DNA from 2 places in the Globicatella sp. PHS-GS-PNBC-21-1553 genome. Region 2 is predicted to be linked to the other one. Evidence: a T-box and tRNA genes for the amino acid it is inferred to sense, from the RefSeq annotation. Region 2 holds a T-box; the other holds one or more tRNA genes.

Region 1 (5,468 bases), 610 kb from region 2:
TCGGTGTGTCAGAGAATCAAGAAGACCCCTATTATCCTGTTGAACAATTGATTCAATATGCTAAGAGCAGTTTTGATACGAAGATTATTGTAAAAAAGAGAGTTTGACCGATGAAATCCCTGTTATAAATGTAGATGGAGGTACAAGAGATGTCATACATTCTGTTTATACAGATGATTTCGTACTTAGTGTACCAAAAGGCGATAATCAATTAAACATTGATTATCAATTTATACCCAATGAAGAGAAAACTGGATACCAAAATTATATAACCGCTCCAATAGATAAAGGAGATTTTTAGGAACATTAAAAATGGATTTTCAACATTATGCCATTGAGTACCTACCAACGGCTCAAAACAGTGAAGTACAGGTAGTGGCGAATGAATCGATACCTGAAAAATCTATTTTTGGAAAATTTTTACAATCAGTAATGAGATTTATTATAACGATAATCGAAGCAATTCGAAAATTTTTTACTAACATATTTAATTAGAGGTGATATAGATGAGTCAAGAAGTTTCTATTTTTGCAGGTGGTTGTTTCTGGTGCATGGTCCATCCATTTGATCAGTGGCCAGGGGTTATTTCAGTTGAATCAGGTTATACAGGTGGTCATGTTTTGAATCCAAGTTATGAACAAGTAAAAACAGGAATGACTGGCCATACTGAAGCGGTAAAAATTACCTATGATCCAGCGATAATTTCTTATCAAAAGCTATTAGAAGTATACTGGTCTGTCATTGATCCTACGGATTTAGCAGGACAATTTGTTGATCGCGGCTCTTCGTATCGACCAGAAATATTTTATACTACTCCTGAACAAAAAGAATTAGCTGAACAATCCAAAGAACATTTAGATTTGAGTCAACGATTTTCAAAACCAATTGTAGTACCGATTACTGAAGCAACAGAATTTTTTGTTGCTGAAGATTATCATCAGGATTTTTATAAGAAAAATCCGACTCATTATCAACGGTATCGACAAGGTTCCGGAAGAGACCAATTTATTGAGAGATTTCAGCAATAATTCGTAAAAATGTCATAATTTGTATTGACAATATAGATGTAAATAAGGTATTATTAATCATGTTGTGAATCACATTCACAGGCCGGCTTAGCTCAGTTGGTAGAGCATCTGATTTGTAATCAGAGGGTCGAGGGTTCAAGTCCTTTAGCCGGCATTGATTAATAATAATCAATGGTTCCAAAATGTCCTTTGCCGGGGTGGCGGAACTGGCAGACGCACAGGACTTAAAATCCTGCGGGTAGTGATACCCGTACCGGTTCGATTCCGGTCCTCGGCATAATTTAAACATTGATCTGTCAGTGTTTCTTAGACTTCAGTTGTAGTAGCAACTGGGGTCTTTTTTTGGCTAGGTACTAATAAAACAACTCTTTCTCTGGTCAGTTATTCAATTATTAGTAGTCATTATGTAAAGTAGTTCTTATGTGACTGCTCATGAGGCTGGACTTAAACTTAATAAATTTTAGTCAAGATTATTGTTCGGTAATTAAAAGCGCAGTGGTTGAGTGGCCTCAAACTGCGTCTTAATGAGGTTAAAGATAAATTTGGTAAACTCAATCAAGTTATGATTCATAAATTAAAAGCGCAGTGGTTGAGTGGTCTCAACCTGCGTCTTTCGACTTGTTTGAGGCCTACTCAACTGTGCGGGGGTAGGCCGACGAAGCGAAAATCATTCGATTTTCTACTTCTGGTCTACTCCCAACTGTGCGGGGGTGGACAGACGAAGTGAAAATCATTCAATTTTCTACATCTGGTCCCCTCCCAACTGTGCGGAGGTGGACAGAAGAAGTGAAATTATTTAACTTTTTACTTCTTGCCCACTCCCGTTATAATCACCAAATAATTGTGTATCTATTTAAAATTTGAACTCAATGACTTTGTTTCCGGGTATAATAGTGAGTGAATATAAATAGATAAAAGCATTTTCGAATGTCGTAAGGAGTGGGAATAAATTGGTGAGACAAAAAAGTTTTACATTATGGATTACGCAAGTTGCTCTATTAACAACATTATGTGTGGTGGGGAGAATTTTCTTTGCATTCATACCGAATATACAACCCGTTACAGCTATTATCGCAATTGTGACCATTTTATTAGGTTTTAAAGATGGCGTTATCGTATCATCTTTGACGATGCTAGTTTCAAATCTCATTTTGGGAATGGGTCCATGGGTCGTGTTACAAATTATAAGTTATCTTATCGTCGTTATTTTTGTCTACTTCAGCAATAGATTATTAGAGAAAATGGTAAAAAGTGATTATATATTATTTGGTAGTCGAGCAGTAGTTACCGGTATTGCAGGTATATTATTTGGTTTTAGTATTTCGTGGTTGTGGACTTTTTTAATACAAGTAGAAAACTTTTGGGTTTATTATTTAAATGGTTTACCTTTTGATTTGGCTCATTCAGCTGGTAATGTGGTATTTTTTATCTTATTATTTCCATTGTTGAATAAATTATTCCAACGATATGCGGTCAATTATCAAGAATTAAAACAAAATTAGCTAAATAAGGATCGAAATATAAGGTTTTAAGTCGTTCCTCTTTTCAAAGTGGAATTATTATTGTATAATGGTCAAAGAAAGTCAATGTTAAAGGAGGCGAGACTGTGACCCAACGAAATATGACGGATATTATTGAAGCGTATTTAAAAGCGTATTTGGAAAATCAAGAACATCTTGAAATCAAGCGAAGTGACATTGCCGATCGATTTGATTGTGTGCCTTCGCAAATAAACTATGTTATTAATACTCGTTTTACACAAGAACATGGATACCTAGTGGAAAGTAAAAGAGGTGGCGGAGGCTATATCCGAATACTGAAAGTCCATCTGGTAGATGAAGTAGACGAAATCGATCAAATGATTGATTTAATTGGCAATCAGATAAGTCAGCGAAACGGGATCAATATCATCGAAACTTTAACAGAAAGAAAGATTATAACTCAAAGGGAAGCTGCTTTGATTTTATCTGTAATTGAAAAAGCTGTTTTACAAACAATAACGGAGGAAGAACAAATTGCGAGAGCTCAATTACTTAAAACTTTTCTATACCAACTCCGTTATACATACGAATAAGAGGTGAATAAAAATGTTTGAAGAACTATTTACAGAAAGTGCACGACAAGCGATGATTTATGCTGCAGAACAATCCTATTATATGCAACATCAAGCAGTCGGCACAGAACATATATTATTAGGTTTATCTCGTGAAGAAACTGGAATTGCTGGAAAAGCATTAAGAGAACATGGCGCTACTTTCAATGAATTAATTCTAGAATTAGAAGCCATTCATGGAAAATTTAGCCAACCACGACTCAATGCCGAAAGAGTCATACCTTATTCTCCACGTGCCAAAAAAGTTATTATGAATGCTTCCAATGATGCGAAACGCTTAGGCGCTCCAAAAGTTGGAACCGAGCATTTATTATTAGGTATTTTAAAAGAAGAAATTTTAGCAACAGTTTTACTAAGAAACGTTGGTGTCGATTTTGATGAATTACGTAAAACAATTTATGAATTAATTGGCCTAGCTAGTCAAGACCCAAGCAGTGGTGGTAACAATCGACGTAGAAGAAATCCTCGTAACAATAAAGAGCCACAAAAGACGTCTAAAACACCAACACTTGATTCTGTTTCTAGAGATTTAACTGAGCTAGCTAGACAAAATGAATTAGATCCGGTGATTGGACGTGAAAAAGAAGTTCACCGAATTGTGCAAATTATCAGTCGTAGAACCAAAAACAATCCGGTCTTAGTTGGGGAACCAGGTGTCGGTAAAACAGCTATAGCAGAAGGATTAGCTCAAAGAATGATTCAAGGAGATGTTCCTCAAGATATCGCTAAGAAAAGTTTAATTATGTTAGATATGGGAGCATTAGTAGCGGGAACGAAATATCGCGGTGAATTTGAAGAGCGCATGAAAAAAATTATCGAAGAAATTTCTGAAGATGGTAATATTATTCTGTTTATTGATGAATTGCATACATTAATCGGTGCTGGGGGAGCTGAAGGAGCGATTGATGCTTCCAATATATTAAAACCTGCTTTAGCTCGTGGAGAAATACAAGTAGTAGGTGCCACTACTTTAGATGAATACCAAAAGTATATTGAAAAAGATGCAGCATTAGAAAGACGTTTCTCTAAAGTACAAATTGATGAGCCTAGTCAAGAAGAATCCATCTTAATTATTAACGGGCTAAAAGAAAAATATGAAGATCACCATAAAGTCGAAATTACTGACGAAGCAGTCGATGCCGCTGTAAAATTAAGTTCTCGCTACATGACAGCAAGACGATTGCCAGATAAAGCGGTAGATTTAATTGATGAAGCTTCTGCACGTGTTCGTATTGATTCTGCGATTATGCCAAACAAAGTCACGACTGAAACAATTGAGCATCAGTTAGCTGAAATTGGCAATAAAAAAGAAGCCGCAATTCTCAATCGTGATTTTGAAGAAGCCGCAAATTTAAGAGAAAAAGAAGTGGCTCTAGAAGAGCAATTAGCAGAACTTGATAAAGCCAAAGAAAAAGCAAATGATGATTCAGCTGTATCACAATTGAAAGTAACAGCACAAGATGTGGCGCAGGTAGTTGCTTTAGCGACGGGAGTGCCAGTCCAACAAATGGAATCAAGTGAAAGCAAACGATTGATTAATCTAGAAGCTGAATTACATGAACGTGTAATCGGGCAAGATGAAGCGGTCAAAGCAGTTGCCAGAGCGATTCGTAGAGCTCGTAGTGGTTTGAAATCACCAAAACGTCCAATTGGATCATTCCTATTTTTAGGACCTACTGGTGTTGGAAAAACGGAATTAGCCAAAACCTTAGCGACAGCAATGTTTGGTAGTGAAGATAGTATGATTCGGATTGATATGTCTGAATATATGGAAAAACATAGTGTCTCTCGTTTAGTAGGATCACCTCCAGGATATGTGGGGTATGAAGAAGCAGGGCAATTGACTGAAAAAATACGTCAAAAGCCGTATAGTGTTATATTATTAGATGAGGTCGAAAAAGCTCATCCAGATGTCTTTAATATTTTACTACAAGTATTTGATGATGGTCATTTAACAGATGGTAAAGGTCGAAAAGTAGACTTTAGAAACACTATTATTATCATGACGTCCAATTTAGGAGCAACAGCCTTAAGGGATGAGAAATCAGTCGGGTTTGGTGCAGTATCAGTAACACAAAACCATGAAGCGATGGAATCTAGAATACGTGAAGAATTAAAACGTGCATTCCGTCCAGAATTCTTAAACCGTATTGATGAGACAGTTGTCTTCCACTCATTAAGTAAGGAAAATATTCGCGAGATTGTTAAATTACATACTGCTGAAATTGTGAAACGTTTAGAAGAATTAGAAATTGAAGCCCGTGTAACGGATACCGCAGTCGATATTATTGCTGAAGCAGGGTTTGATCCAGAGTATGGTGCAAGAC
Region 2 (5,468 bases):
TGTGTAGTAAAGTCAGGATAATCTTCGATTACTGTTTCATTAGGATAAGATTGAAATTCTTTTGGTCGTTCAGCATTAGAACTCATTTGACGATTGGGCTTTGAATAAACATCATGATCAGCTGCTTGCTGTTCACTTCCTTCATCAGCTTGTGACTCATTAGAAACTGCGTTAAAACCATTGCTTTGTTGTGACTCATTTGCCTCAACTGGACGCTCATTACCGCTTATTTGTTCAGTAAAATAATCACCATCAATTGGTTGACGATTCGGGCGTCTCAGCCTACTTAAGTCTTCCTGTGTAAACTGAATCGTCTCTTCTAAATCAATATTAGAATAAGAACGATTTTGACGATTATTGTCTGTCATATCATTGGCTCCTTTTAATTTGCTACGATATTTACTAATCGATTAGGTACTGCAATCACTTTACGTACTGTTTTTCCTTCAATGGCCAACTTAATCTGTTCATCTGCTAAGGCAACTGCTTCTAATTCTGATGGAGATAAATCAACCTCTACCATCATTTTTTGTTTCAATTTACCATTAATTTGAATGACAATTTCAACTTGCGATTCAACGGTTAAAGCTTCATCAAAGGTAGGCCATTCAGCATGTTGAATACTTTCTGTTCCACCTAATTTTTCCCAAATCTCTTCCATTAAATGAGGTGCTAAAGGTGCTAATAATTGAATGAATCCTTTCGCATAGGCTAAAGGTAATACTTGCTGGTCTTTAGCTGCATTTAAGAAAATCATCATTTGTGAAATTGCAGTATTAAAATGTAAGTTTTCAAAGTCTTCGGTTACCTTTTTAACCGTTTGGTGATAAACACGTACTAAGTCTTCATTTGCTTCATCTTTGACAGTTGATTTTACTTCACCGGTTGCTTCATCGATTATTAAACGATAGACACGATCTAAGAAACGTCGACTACCTTCTAAGCCTTTTTCGCTCCAAGCAATCGAAGCATCTAATGGTCCCATAAACATTTCATATACACGTAAAGTATCAGCACCAAATTCATTGACAACATCATCTGGGTTAACAACATTCCCTTTTGATTTAGACATTTTTTCATTGTTTGCCCCTAAAATCATACCTTGATTAAATAATTTTTGGAAAGGTTCTTTAGTTTGAACAATACCTAAATCGTATAGGAATTTGTGCCAGAAGCGTGCATATAATAAGTGTAACACGGCATGCTCTGCACCACCAATATATAAGTCCACTGGCATCCATTTTGCTAATTTTTCTGGGGAAGCAATCGCTTCTTCATTTGTTGGATCAATGTAACGTAAGAAATACCAAGAGCTACCAGCCCATTGTGGCATGGTATGTGTTTCACGTTTACCTTTCATCCCTGTTTCAGGATCGACCACATTGACCCATTCTTCAATTTTAGCTAGCGGCGATTCGCCAGTACCTGAAGGCTTAATTTCATCAGTCTTCGGTAACATCACTGGTAATTCTTCTTCAGGAACTAAAGTGGTCGTACCATCTTCCCAATGAATAACCGGAATCGGTTCACCCCAATAGCGTTGACGAGAGAATAACCAATCACGTAGGCGATAATTGACTTGGTGTTCGCCAACCCCTTCAGCTTCTAACCACTCAATCATTTTCTTAATAGCTGCTTCATTTTCAAGTCCATTAATAAAGTCAGACTCAATATGCACACCATTCTCGACAAATGGTAAATCGCCACCTTCAACTACTCGTGTAATAGGTAATTGATGTTTCGTTGCAAATTCAAAGTCACGTTCATCATGAGCCGGCACCGCCATTACAGCTCCCGTCCCATAACTTGATAAAACATAATCTGCTACCCAAATAGGAATCTCTTGTCCATTTACAGGATTGATGGCGTAAGCTCCAGTAAAGACTCCTGTTTTGTCTTTATTTAATGATGTACGATCTAATTCGCTCTTAGTTTCAACTTCTTTAACATAGGCTTCAACTGCTTCTTGTTGTTCGGGAGTAGTAATTAATTTAACCAATTCATGTTCAGGTGCTAAAACAGTATAACTTGCCCCAAATAATGTATCTGGACGTGTGGTATAAATTTTGAACTCATGATCAGAATCTTTAATCTTAAAGGTAACCATTGCCCCTTCCGATTTTCCAATCCAATTACGTTGCATCGCCTTAATACTTTCTGGCCAATCAACTAACTCTAAATCCTCTAACAATCTTTCAGCATAAGCCGTAATTTTCAATACCCATTGACGCATTGGACGACGATAAACAGGATGACCACCTCGTTCGCTGACACCATCTATAACTTCTTCATTAGCTAAAACTGTTCCTAAAGCTGGACACCAATTCACCGCCACTTCTTGTTCATAAGCAAGACCACGTTTATATAATTCAGAAAAAATCCATTGGGTCCATTTATAATAATGTGGATCTGTTGTATTAATTTCACGATTCCAATCATAACTGAATCCTAAAGATTTAATTTGACGCTTAAAATTTGAAATGTTTTTTTCAGTAAATTCAGCTGGATCATTTCCTGTATCTAATGCATATTGTTCGGCAGGTAAACCAAAGGCATCCCACCCCATAGGATGTAACACATCAAATCCTTGTGCACGTTTCATACGACTAATCGCGTCAGTAGCTGTGTAACCTTCAGGATGTCCTACATGTAATCCTTGTCCTGACGGATATGGAAACATATCTAAGGCATAGAATTTAGGATGTCCTTCACGTTCGGTCGTTTTAAATGTTTCGTGTTTATCCCAATAATCTTGCCATTTCTTTTCAATAATACGATGTTGATAAACCATAATTTCCTCCTAAAAACAAAATAATCTAAATAAAAATAAAAGCCCTATAACAAGACAAAAAGACCTTGCTATAGGGCGCCAAATAGCGCGGTACCACCTATTTTTGCATAATGAAAAGTTTAATAAATACATTATGCCTCAAATCTTTAACGCAGATTATACGGCTTATCTTACTTTATTCAGATAAACATCGATTGAGATGAGTTCGATAAACTTAATCACTTGTTCACACCGACCACAAGCTCTCTGATGATTTTACTTATCTACTAATTCTAATCATTGATTCAATATTAATATTATTATGCCACAAATACCTTGTTTATTCAACGCTAAACAATGACAAAGACATAAAAAAAGACTCACCGAAGTGAGTCGTGAAGCGGGTGACGAGAATCGAACTCGCGACAACAGCTTGGAAGGCTGTAGTTTTACCACTAAACTACACCCGCATCGACGGTCCCGACGGGATTTGAACCCGCGATCTCCTGCGTGACAGGCAGGCATGTTAACCCCTACACCACGGAACCAATTGCGGGGGTAGGATTCGAACCTACGACCTTCGGGTTATGAGCCCGACGAGATGCCAGCTTCTCCACCCCGCGATAATATTATATATAAGGAGGATGTGGGATTATACTTTGTTGATTTATCAAGTATCTCACAACCTCATTGCAAAATTACTGCAAAATTAATTACAAAAGCTAGTATACATCATAAGTGTATACTTTGTAAACCCCTAATTTAAAATTAATTTATTTCACACCTAACTAGATTGTTTTTTGCACAAAAAATAAGCCTACCCCATATCGGAGTAGGCTCTTTAGGATATATACCACTACATATAGTATCCCTTTCTTTTTTATTTTTTTACTTTCTTAAACTCACATCATAATATTTTCCATCAATAAATGCATAATCTTTACCTTTAGGAATGGTTGGCTGTACTTCATCATCAACCTTCACAGATTCCCATGATTTACGTGCCTCAACCAAGTCTTGCTCAAGAATCCATGAATACTTACCTTTTAGAAGATAAGCTCTTCTTGAATAACCTACTTCAACGTTCATTACACGTTCAATGATATCGGTATCTCCAGTAAAGTCTCCACTTGGTTTAATTCCTTTACCAGTTTGAGGATCATACCAGAACGTCTGTCCTTTACGAATTGTAACCTTTTGGCCAACTTCTAACTTATCAAAAGCCTTAGCGTTGCTAGAATAAGGTCTTAACTCGATATATCGACTATCGCTAACTACTTTTGCCCCACCATTTAACTTATCAATCATTTCCTTCATAGTTTTACCCAGCGACATGTAATATTTCGTACGTGCGATAAAATGTTCTTGCACTTTATCATAACCACCGTGCAATTGAGCTGATCGCTTAGGACATTCTGTTCCTCTATTTGACACTTGTCTATGAAGTTTAATTGTAGCTTTATCTGGTTTAATACCGTACTTATGACACAATTCAGCTCCTCGCATAAAAGCTTGTTCCTCATTTTGTTTAAACTTTTCATCATTAACTGATAGCTGTTGACAGATTTCAATGTGCATAAAATTGTTATTATAGTAGCTGTTAGCTGCTGCCCAAGCTGGCGCATTTAATGGTTGTACTTGTAAAATTTCCCCTTCTGAAGTGTACTCATGAGCAAAACCTATCGCTGCATTTGCTTCTGAATTTGCTCTTGAGTTTCTAAGCCAATTTTCATACCCCAAACCTGTCGGAGAGCCGGCATCATTATGATAAATCAGTCCAACTGGATTACCATTAATACCAGTGTATTTACTAAACAAATCTAATACTTTAATTTTTGGATATTTCCACATTACTTCTTCCTCCTGATCATATTGTGTTAAATTATTTTGTTCAATCGTCTCAATTAGCTTTGCTCCATAACTACTATCTGTTGCGTATGTTTTAGTTAACGCTGCACATTGACCTTGATAAGTTGTAGCATTTATCACATCAGCATAGTGCTTTTTCCGCCATGGTGTTGAAGTGATAAAATTACTGTGGTCTTTTACAAAATCTTCAATAGTATCGTATTTTCTAAATTTTGTTCCTGGAACATCAACTAATACCCCATTGATTTCTTCTTTGGTTGTTTTGGTATAATAATCACCTTTCCAAGGTTCACTATACTTTATCCCAGCAAAGTTTAATGCATTAACTGCTAAATCGCTTTGACCCCAACCTGACTCAACAATCGCTTGAGCAAGCCTAACCGATACAAGTAAAGCAGAAGGCACCGCTTTGTAGAGAGGTGCCATTTTTTCGATAAAGTTATTCATCTCGCTTAACCCCAAATATATTTTTTATAATCTCATAGATACCACTTGATGCAACACCGGCACCTAAACCGATAAAAGTAAACTCATCTAGTTGACCGTCTAATAATTTCATGGCAACCATAGCTAGAGACCACCCTAACAATAACGATAAAAGATTGATAAGGTTTGACGTCAAAATGGCTTTTTTATCTACAAGTTTTACCAGCTCTACAAATAAAGCCACAAAAATAGCGATGATTAATGCTACCGCTAAGCTATTACCTTCTAAATTTAATATATTCAACTTACTTACCCCTTTCTGAAAGTGTTGCAATGCGTTCATTGTTAACGATAATCGCATCCTCGGCTTTACCAATTCGCATTTCGTGACGGTCTAGCACCT

What was found. A T-box is a leader RNA that pairs with one kind of tRNA and senses whether it is charged. The one in region 2 lies ahead of leuS (leucine--tRNA ligase), so its partner is inferred to be a tRNA-Leu.
Region 1: it encodes a tRNA-Leu, which carries the amino acid that the T-box ahead of leuS (leucine--tRNA ligase) is inferred to sense. The anticodon was not compared.

The regions. Positions count from the first base shown of each region.
Region 1 is NZ_CP085470.1:1,097,099-1,102,566, forward strand. It holds gene LB888_RS05170 (D-alanyl-D-alanine carboxypeptidase family protein) at 1-107, shown strand, start outside; gene LB888_RS05175 (hypothetical protein) at 104-301, shown strand; gene LB888_RS05180 (hypothetical protein) at 313-495, shown strand; gene msrA (peptide-methionine (S)-S-oxide reductase MsrA) at 507-1,028, shown strand; tRNA gene LB888_RS05190 (tRNA-Thr) at 1,110-1,182, shown strand; tRNA gene LB888_RS05195 (tRNA-Leu) at 1,220-1,305, shown strand; gene LB888_RS05200 (ECF transporter S component) at 1,982-2,530, shown strand; gene LB888_RS05205 (CtsR family transcriptional regulator) at 2,635-3,102, shown strand; gene LB888_RS05210 (ATP-dependent Clp protease ATP-binding subunit) at 3,116-5,468, shown strand, end outside.
Region 2 is NZ_CP085470.1:1,703,416-1,708,883, reverse strand. It holds gene LB888_RS08290 (oligosaccharide flippase family protein) at 1-368, opposite strand, end outside; gene leuS (leucine--tRNA ligase) at 383-2,791, opposite strand; T-box leader at 2,860-3,080, opposite strand; tRNA gene LB888_RS08280 (tRNA-Gly) at 3,170-3,240, opposite strand; tRNA gene LB888_RS08275 (tRNA-Asp) at 3,246-3,318, opposite strand; tRNA gene LB888_RS08270 (tRNA-Met) at 3,321-3,393, opposite strand; gene LB888_RS08265 (glucosaminidase domain-containing protein) at 3,659-5,086, opposite strand; gene LB888_RS08260 (hypothetical protein) at 5,079-5,369, opposite strand; gene LB888_RS08255 (hypothetical protein) at 5,371-5,468, opposite strand, start outside.